DNA from 3 places in the Tildeniella sp. genome. Region 2 is predicted to be linked to each of the others. Evidence: riboswitches for the same ligand, from Rfam matches in the RefSeq annotation. Region 2 holds a riboswitch; each other region holds the start of a gene.
What was found. A riboswitch is a leader RNA that binds a small molecule or an ion and turns the genes downstream of it on or off. The one in region 2 is predicted to bind cobalamin.
Positions count from the first base shown of each region.

Region 1: linked by a shared signal. The riboswitch ahead of AC5JO6_RS26635 (ferredoxin--NADP reductase) and the one ahead of cobG (precorrin-3B synthase) in region 2 are both predicted to bind cobalamin.
Region 3: linked by a shared signal. The riboswitch ahead of AC5JO6_RS24795 (energy-coupling factor ABC transporter permease) and the one ahead of cobG (precorrin-3B synthase) in region 2 are both predicted to bind cobalamin.

Region 1 covers NZ_JCACKI010000073.1:141,670-143,935, reverse strand. Annotated here, with positions in the region: gene lepB (signal peptidase I) at 1-532, opposite strand, end outside; gene AC5JO6_RS26635 (ferredoxin--NADP reductase) at 682-1,389, opposite strand; cobalamin riboswitch at 1,422-1,655, opposite strand; gene AC5JO6_RS26630 (tetratricopeptide repeat protein) at 2,151-2,266, shown strand, end outside.
Region 2 covers NZ_JCACKI010000021.1:23,293-25,558, forward strand. Annotated here, with positions in the region: gene cobG (precorrin-3B synthase) at 1-1,486, opposite strand, end outside; adenosylcobalamin-variant (AdoCbl-variant) riboswitch at 1,547-1,642, opposite strand; gene cbiE (precorrin-6y C5,15-methyltransferase (decarboxylating) subunit CbiE) at 1,876-2,266, shown strand, end outside.
Region 3 covers NZ_JCACKI010000070.1:8,120-10,385, reverse strand. Annotated here, with positions in the region: gene AC5JO6_RS24805 (hypothetical protein) at 84-416, shown strand; gene AC5JO6_RS24800 (hypothetical protein) at 517-678, shown strand; cobalamin riboswitch at 718-938, shown strand; gene AC5JO6_RS24795 (energy-coupling factor ABC transporter permease) at 961-1,719, shown strand; gene AC5JO6_RS24790 (energy-coupling factor ABC transporter substrate-binding protein) at 1,723-2,028, shown strand; gene AC5JO6_RS24785 (GIY-YIG nuclease family protein) at 2,164-2,266, opposite strand, start outside.

The DNA.
Region 1 (2,266 bases), on a different contig from region 2:
TAATGTTTTGCTGCGGCAGAAAGCCCCAAACGTGCGAGTCATTGCTGTTGTTACGGTTGTCGCCCATCACAAAAAACTCACCGTCTGGCACCACTACGGGTGGCAGCGTGTAGCTAGGTGGCGCGGCAATATACGGCTCCTTGAGCGGTTGCCGATCGACATAAACCGTTCCATTTTTGACCTGCACCGTTTGCCCTGGTTGACCAATGATGCGTTTGATAAATGCCTGATCTTTGGTGTAGCCCTGGATCTGAAGCTGCTGGGGTGGATCAAAAACGACGATTTCGCCAAACGTGGGGGGACGAAGGCGATATGAGAGTTTTTCGACCACGAGGCGATCGCCTACCTCCAATGTCGGCAGCATCGAATCAGAGGGAATATAGCGTGGTTCTGCCACAAACACCCGAATCAACAGTGCCAAAATCAGCGCAATAATTAGGATTTGTATGTTTTCCCACCAGGTTCGCCAGCGCGGTGAGGTAGGCGGCACAACAACTGGAACCTGCGGTTCAGAGGTTTTTTCAGAGGTCATAAAGGTGTGGCTTAGACAGCGGACATTAGACGTGAGGCACATAACCACAGATCGCCCTTTTGATTTAGGCAAGTCTGCGATCTAGAGTCTTTAGTCTAATGTCCAGATACCCTTTATTCTCGCAAGAGCCATTGTTAGAACGCAATAAGTTAGAACGCAATGAACTTTTCCGATCGCAACTGGTCATTCCTCGCGCCTAGCGACAGCATAAACTCCTGAAGCTGATCGGAGCGATCGCCCACCGCGCAGATGACAATCTCGAAGTCTGCCAGATTGAGCCTCAACCCTGACACGATCGCTTCAGGGCATTGGGCGATCGCCTCTCGATACTCGAAGGCTTTCCAGCTTTGTTGCAGGCGCTGCCAGTGCTGCTGATACGGTAATTGGTCCGTCGTTTCTGGGTTTGCTTGCACTAGCCAAACAGGTTGCCGATAGCCGCATTCGTGCAGCCAGTCGATTTGGCTTTTCAGTGGCGCGATGCCTGAGCCTTCAGCAATATAGAGGCGAGGACGTTGAGGCAATTCGCTTAACGTCATCAGTCCATAGGGACCACGTAGAGGCAACGACTGCCCGATCGCCAAATCTTGTAGAAAGGCAGAACTCCAGCCCACACGCGAAACACAGAGTTCAACTTCAGGACAATGAGAGGGTGAAGAGGCGATCGAGTAGATCTTGCTGAACTTGCGACCATCGCGTTCAAATTTGGGCCACACTGACTGTCCTGGCAAAAAACTGAAGTCATCTCGATCCAGCCGCAACCGAATCGCTTTGATGGTTGGTGTTAACGAAACAGAATGAATGACCGTAGCGCTGTAATCCGCCGTAGGCGATCGGCGCAGAACGTCTAAACTTTGCATTGTAAATCCTTACCTGTGCGTCGCAGGCATGATGGTGTATGTCGCTTCAGGCAGGCATTCTGACTTTGGAAAGGATAAAGGATGAAGGCTAAAGGCTAGAAGTTATCTCCCTTTTTATCCTTTAGCTCTTAGCCTTTCGCTTCACAGTTGCGGCACAGTGCCGGACTTTTTTGCACGCTGCAAAATCACCGGGCTTTCCCCAGACGAGATCATCTCTCGTCCTGTCTGGGCTGACTCCCCAGACAACCTGAAGTAGCTTGGGTATTGTAGCCTACGGTGCAATCTTTTAACCGATCGCATTTCTCTTTGACAAGTGCTTAAAATCTAGAGAGTGGCTCATGCGGCTCGACTATGTGAACCCGGACGATCAGGTGTTTTACTTGAAGCGTCAGGTAATGAACTTGGCACATCAGGTTTGGCACTCAAATGGTCAAGCTTTGAACTCAAATGGTCAAGCTTTGAACTTGAAGCGTTGAGTTCGGAAGTCGAATCGTCAAGCTTAGAACCTGGAAGGTCGAGCTTTTAGCTTGAATCGTCGAGTTCAGAACTCGGATTGTCAGGCTCAGAAGTCAGACGTTGGAGCTTTTAGCTCAATTGGTCGTGTTCAGAACTCGAAGGGTCAGGATCAGAACTCGGAGCAGCGGGTTTGGAGGACGATCGCTCAGGATCAGACGCTGAATTGGCTTGAGTTGGTTGGGTGAGATGTGGGAACAGGCAGCAGTGGGGCGATCGCGATCAGGAAAAGTCAGGAGAAAGACTGAGTGGATGCCATTCTTAAGTTCTTGAGCAGCAATAAAGACGCACTCCTGGTTGTGATTGCGGGCATCACAGTAACGCTGACTCTATTCACGCTGCTGTTTGGTTCTGGCTTCCTGGT
Region 2 (2,266 bases):
ATCGAGCTTGATCAAGTAATTGCTGCAGTTCCACGATCGTATGTCGATCAACAAAGCTTCTAAAGGTTTCATGCCAATGCGATCGACACGTTTGATAAACTCGTAGTATTTGCTCAACTAGGTCAGGCAGTTGTGTAGAACGGTAGTTTTGGTAGAGTAATCGACCAAAATTTGAATCGCCATCTCCCACATAAACGCGGTAACGTTCTGTTGTAATGCCAAGCAATGTAATATCACTGGCAGAGTGTTGAGCACAGGATTTTTCACACCCGCTGAAATGGATATTAATCGGACGATCAAGCACGATATGTTGTTCTAGATGAGCCGCTAGTACTAGAGCATCTGCTTGCGTGTTAGTAGCCGATGACTTGCAACCTGTTGTACCAGAACAGGCAACGATCGCGCTGTGAGAATGTGTGGATGATCCGCTTAATCCTAACTGTTCAACTTCCTGCATTACTACTGATATTTCTGACGTTGGAAGATCAGAAAGTAACACAGTCTGCCACGGCGTTATTCGCAAAATGCCACTGCCATATCGTGCTGTTATTGTTGCTAATCCGCGCAGTTGTGTCGTCTCTAAGCGACCCAGCGGTAGAACAACACCAACATAAAAAAGTCCAGGCTGACGTTGAGCATGTATCCCTAAATGATGATATGAGTTAGAGAATGAGTTATGATCAATTTCTTCGTTTCCCTGAAGCAGAATTCTTGCCTTTTGTTCTAATAAAAACGGCAGGCGACTTATTATGGTTCGCAGATATGTTTCTAAACCCCAGTCGTGTAAAAGCGTTCTTAAACGCGGTTTTTGTCGGCTACTATTACCGAGCGTTTGCATTGTGTAGTCACGATAAACCTCTGTCATCGCTATTAGCACTTGCAGACTCTCTTCTGGTCTAATGAGAATGTCTGTTTCACGTGGCGATGCTCCACGATCGCCCAAGCTCAAATGCAAACGAAAGTAAATTTCATCATCGATCGCCACTGCTACCAAACTAATGTCGTTGGGTCGATCGCGCACCGAAACCGTTTCGCCACCATCAAAACACACGCTAAATTTAGGCGATAACACGGCAAAATCGGGACGCGTTGTAAGATAACGATTCCACTCAGCGACAAACGGGCGTGTATCGAGCAATTGCTGGCGATCGATACCTGCTGTGGGACTGCACATGATGTTGCGAAGTGCATCAATCTCGGTAACAGGAGAGGCTAATCCTACCGCTTGTAAGTGCGCCAATTGATCGCCATCAATGCTTACCTGAAGCTCACGGATTTGCACATTGGCACGATTCGTCACTGTTACATAGCCGCCACCCGCTTGATCGGCAAGGTCAGCGATCGCTTCACACTGGGACACTGTTAGCAGCCCACCTGGTATTCTCAGGCGAGACAGCAACCCATCGCGCGCAACTGATGGCTGAAACAAGCCGGGGCAAGTTGCAAATTTTGATGGTGCAAATTCTGATGGTGCGAATGATGACAAAGCTCTAACTCCTCCCCTGTGCGACGCAGGGAGTAGACAATAAAGGCATCCCGCAGATACCACCCAGTCGGCATTCTGACTTAAAAGCATTCAAAACGCTTCATTACAGTTGCGGCACAGTACCGGAATCACACCGGACTTTCCCGACTCTAGGCTTCAGTAACTTAGCATGAGAAAGCAGTGGACGCGTGAGATGCCATTTTTTGTAATAAGCAGCTATCAGCTATCAGCTATCAGCCCTCAATCTTTCGCTCTTAGCGAAAAGACTAGCAGGCAGAATATTCAGTCAGAGTAACGCTGGCATGATTGATCGTCAGGGTATGTCTTTAAAGCTGACCGCTGACCGCTCAAGTATTGTTATCTTCTCACACGCAATTTAAAACGACTTTATGACTCAAAAATGGCTTTCGGTGGTGGGCATTGGTGAGGATGGGTTGGAAGGCTTAAGCCCGATCGCACGTGCTCTTGTTGATCGCGCTGAAGTGCTGGTGGGGGGCGATCGACATCTTGCGATGCTGCCTACTGACGATCGTGAGCGGTTGGTTTGGACAGCACCGATGCGTGAGTCGATCGAGGAAATTTTGCGTCGGCGAGGGCAAGCCGTTTGCGTCTTAGCGAGTGGAGACCCCATGTGCTACGGCATTGGCGTAACGTTACTCCGTCGCATTCCCCTGGCGGAAATGACACTTCTTCCGGCACCATCGACGTTTAGCCTTGCCTGTGCCCGACTTGGCTGGTCGCTCACGGAGGTCGAAACGGTCAGCTTGTGCAATCGTCCGC
Region 3 (2,266 bases), on a different contig from region 2:
CTCTCAGTTGCTCGATTGCGTTCGCCAATAGTCCTGCATCCAAAAATGGACTGTTCAACGGTAGCTACTCAGCGCTGGCTCCGGTGACCGTTCAACCAAGCCTCGCGTTTAGCATTGGTCTTACCGATGTCAATGCCTATCGGCGATCGGCAATTTTCGATTTGGGTAGCGATGTCACAGATGTTTTGGTTATGCTCTATGCCGCTCAGGGAACGTATGCTCTGGATGCCATCACGCCTACAAGAATGAATGCCTATGGTGTTTCGGCAGCACTTCGATTGAGTCGAACGTCGGCAATCAATGGCTTTGGTTCTTTTATTCATGCCGCTTTTGTCAACGATGGTTTTGACGATCGCATTATTTGGACGTACAGCATTGGTATCTCCTTCGTTCTAAAACCCATTTCAGACCTCTAACTTCTCTGAGAAGTCGGAGGTCTAAGTTGGCGATTGGCTAAGCACGAAGTCAGTGACTGGGTAGTAGGAGAGCGTTGGTCACTGATGATGATGAGTTGTTTTGCAAGGCGTAGAGAAGTCGCGTCACGGCGATCGCGTTGGTGCGATGCAACTGTTTAAGCAGGTATTGCACCGTAATCTTGATGATGCCAATGCTGCTGGTCATCGGTGTGTGGCGCGCTATCGAGTGAATGACACGCAGGGCGCGATCGACGATTGTTAGCAAGCTGCATAAAACTTTTCTAATATTTTCCCATCATGTATGCTGAGTTCACGACTCGGTTCTGACGGGGAGCAGCCGTCGGAGGTAACAGGGAAAGTGTAGTGAAACTCTACCGCTGTCCCGCAACTGTAAAGGAAATTGAAAATTAGAAATTGAAAATTGAAAATTTGTAGGGCTTGTGTCTCTTACCATTTTTTAATTTTGCCTTTTTAATTTTGCATTCTTCAAGTCAGAACGCCTGCCGAATCGCGTTACAAAACCGTCTTATCTGCGAGGTACAGGATGAAGACACGCTATCGGAAGTTGGCTAGCCTGGGATTGATGGCTTGCCTGAGTTGCTATTTATTGCTTGGTTCCGCCAGCCCTGCGTCTGCTATGCACATTGCAGAGGGGTTCTTGCCCGTGCAGTGGGCAGCTTTTTGGTGGGCGGTATCATTGCCGTTTTTTCTAGTGGGACTGCGATCGCTCACTCGTATCACAAAGCAAAACCCTGAATTAAAGCTGCTGTTGGCGTTAGCAGGCGCTTTTACGTTTGTTCTGTCTGCTTTAAAGATTCCCTCTGTCACTGGAAGTTGCTCGCATCCTACTGGAACGGGACTGGGCGCGATCTTGTTTGGTCCTTCGGTCATGACTGTACTAGGTGGACTGGTTCTGTTGTTTCAAGCACTATTGCTGGCGCACGGTGGCTTGACCACGTTGGGCGCGAATATGTTTGCGATGGCGATCGTTGGTCCCTATGTCGCCTATTTTATTTACCATCTGGTGCTACGCACTGGGTATCAGAGGGTTGCTGTCTTTACAGCCGCCGCGTTGGAAGATTTGCTCACTTACGTGATGACATCCATTCAACTGGCACTAGCGTTTCCGGCTGCAAGTGGTGGCTTCATGGCAGCGTTCCTCAAGTTCACAGGCATTTTTGCAGTGACGCAGGTGCCGCTGGCGATTAGCGAAGGCTTGCTGACGGTGCTGGTCTGGAACTGGCTGCAATCCTACGGGCAGCAGGAATTGGAAACGCTAAAGCTGCTGAAGCAGGAGAGTTAAGTGATGAAGAAAGATTCTTTGGGTAAGCAAAATTGGCTGCTGGCGATCGCTGTCATCAGTCTTGCTGTTACTCCCCTGATCTTTATTAAGGGTGAATACGCAGGTTCTGATGCTCAAGCAGAAGGTGCCATCAATGAACTGAGTCCTGGTTATACGCCGTGGTTTAATCCGTTTTTTGAGCCGCCTAGCGATGAGATTGAAAGCCTCCTCTTTTCCTCTCAAGCGGCGTTGGGAACTGGCGTGATTGGCTATGTGATTGGGCTGTACAAAGGACGATCGGAGAAGCGAAAAAAGGACGATCGAGGTTGATGCCTCAATATCTTTTGTTCTGAAGAAACGAGTCTGTGCGAAGATCCCACCACTTCCTGGTAGCGCTCCTAGCACTTGAAGCCTACTAGGTTTCAAGCTTTTCGTTGTTAAGCGAGAATTAGCGAGAGCATTCGGTCAAAACTCTAATCTTGGCACTGGATCATTGCAAATGGCGGATATCTTAGGATATTGCTCTTGAAGATTTGAATGCTTTGAGAGCAGGGCTTGTAGTTGACTG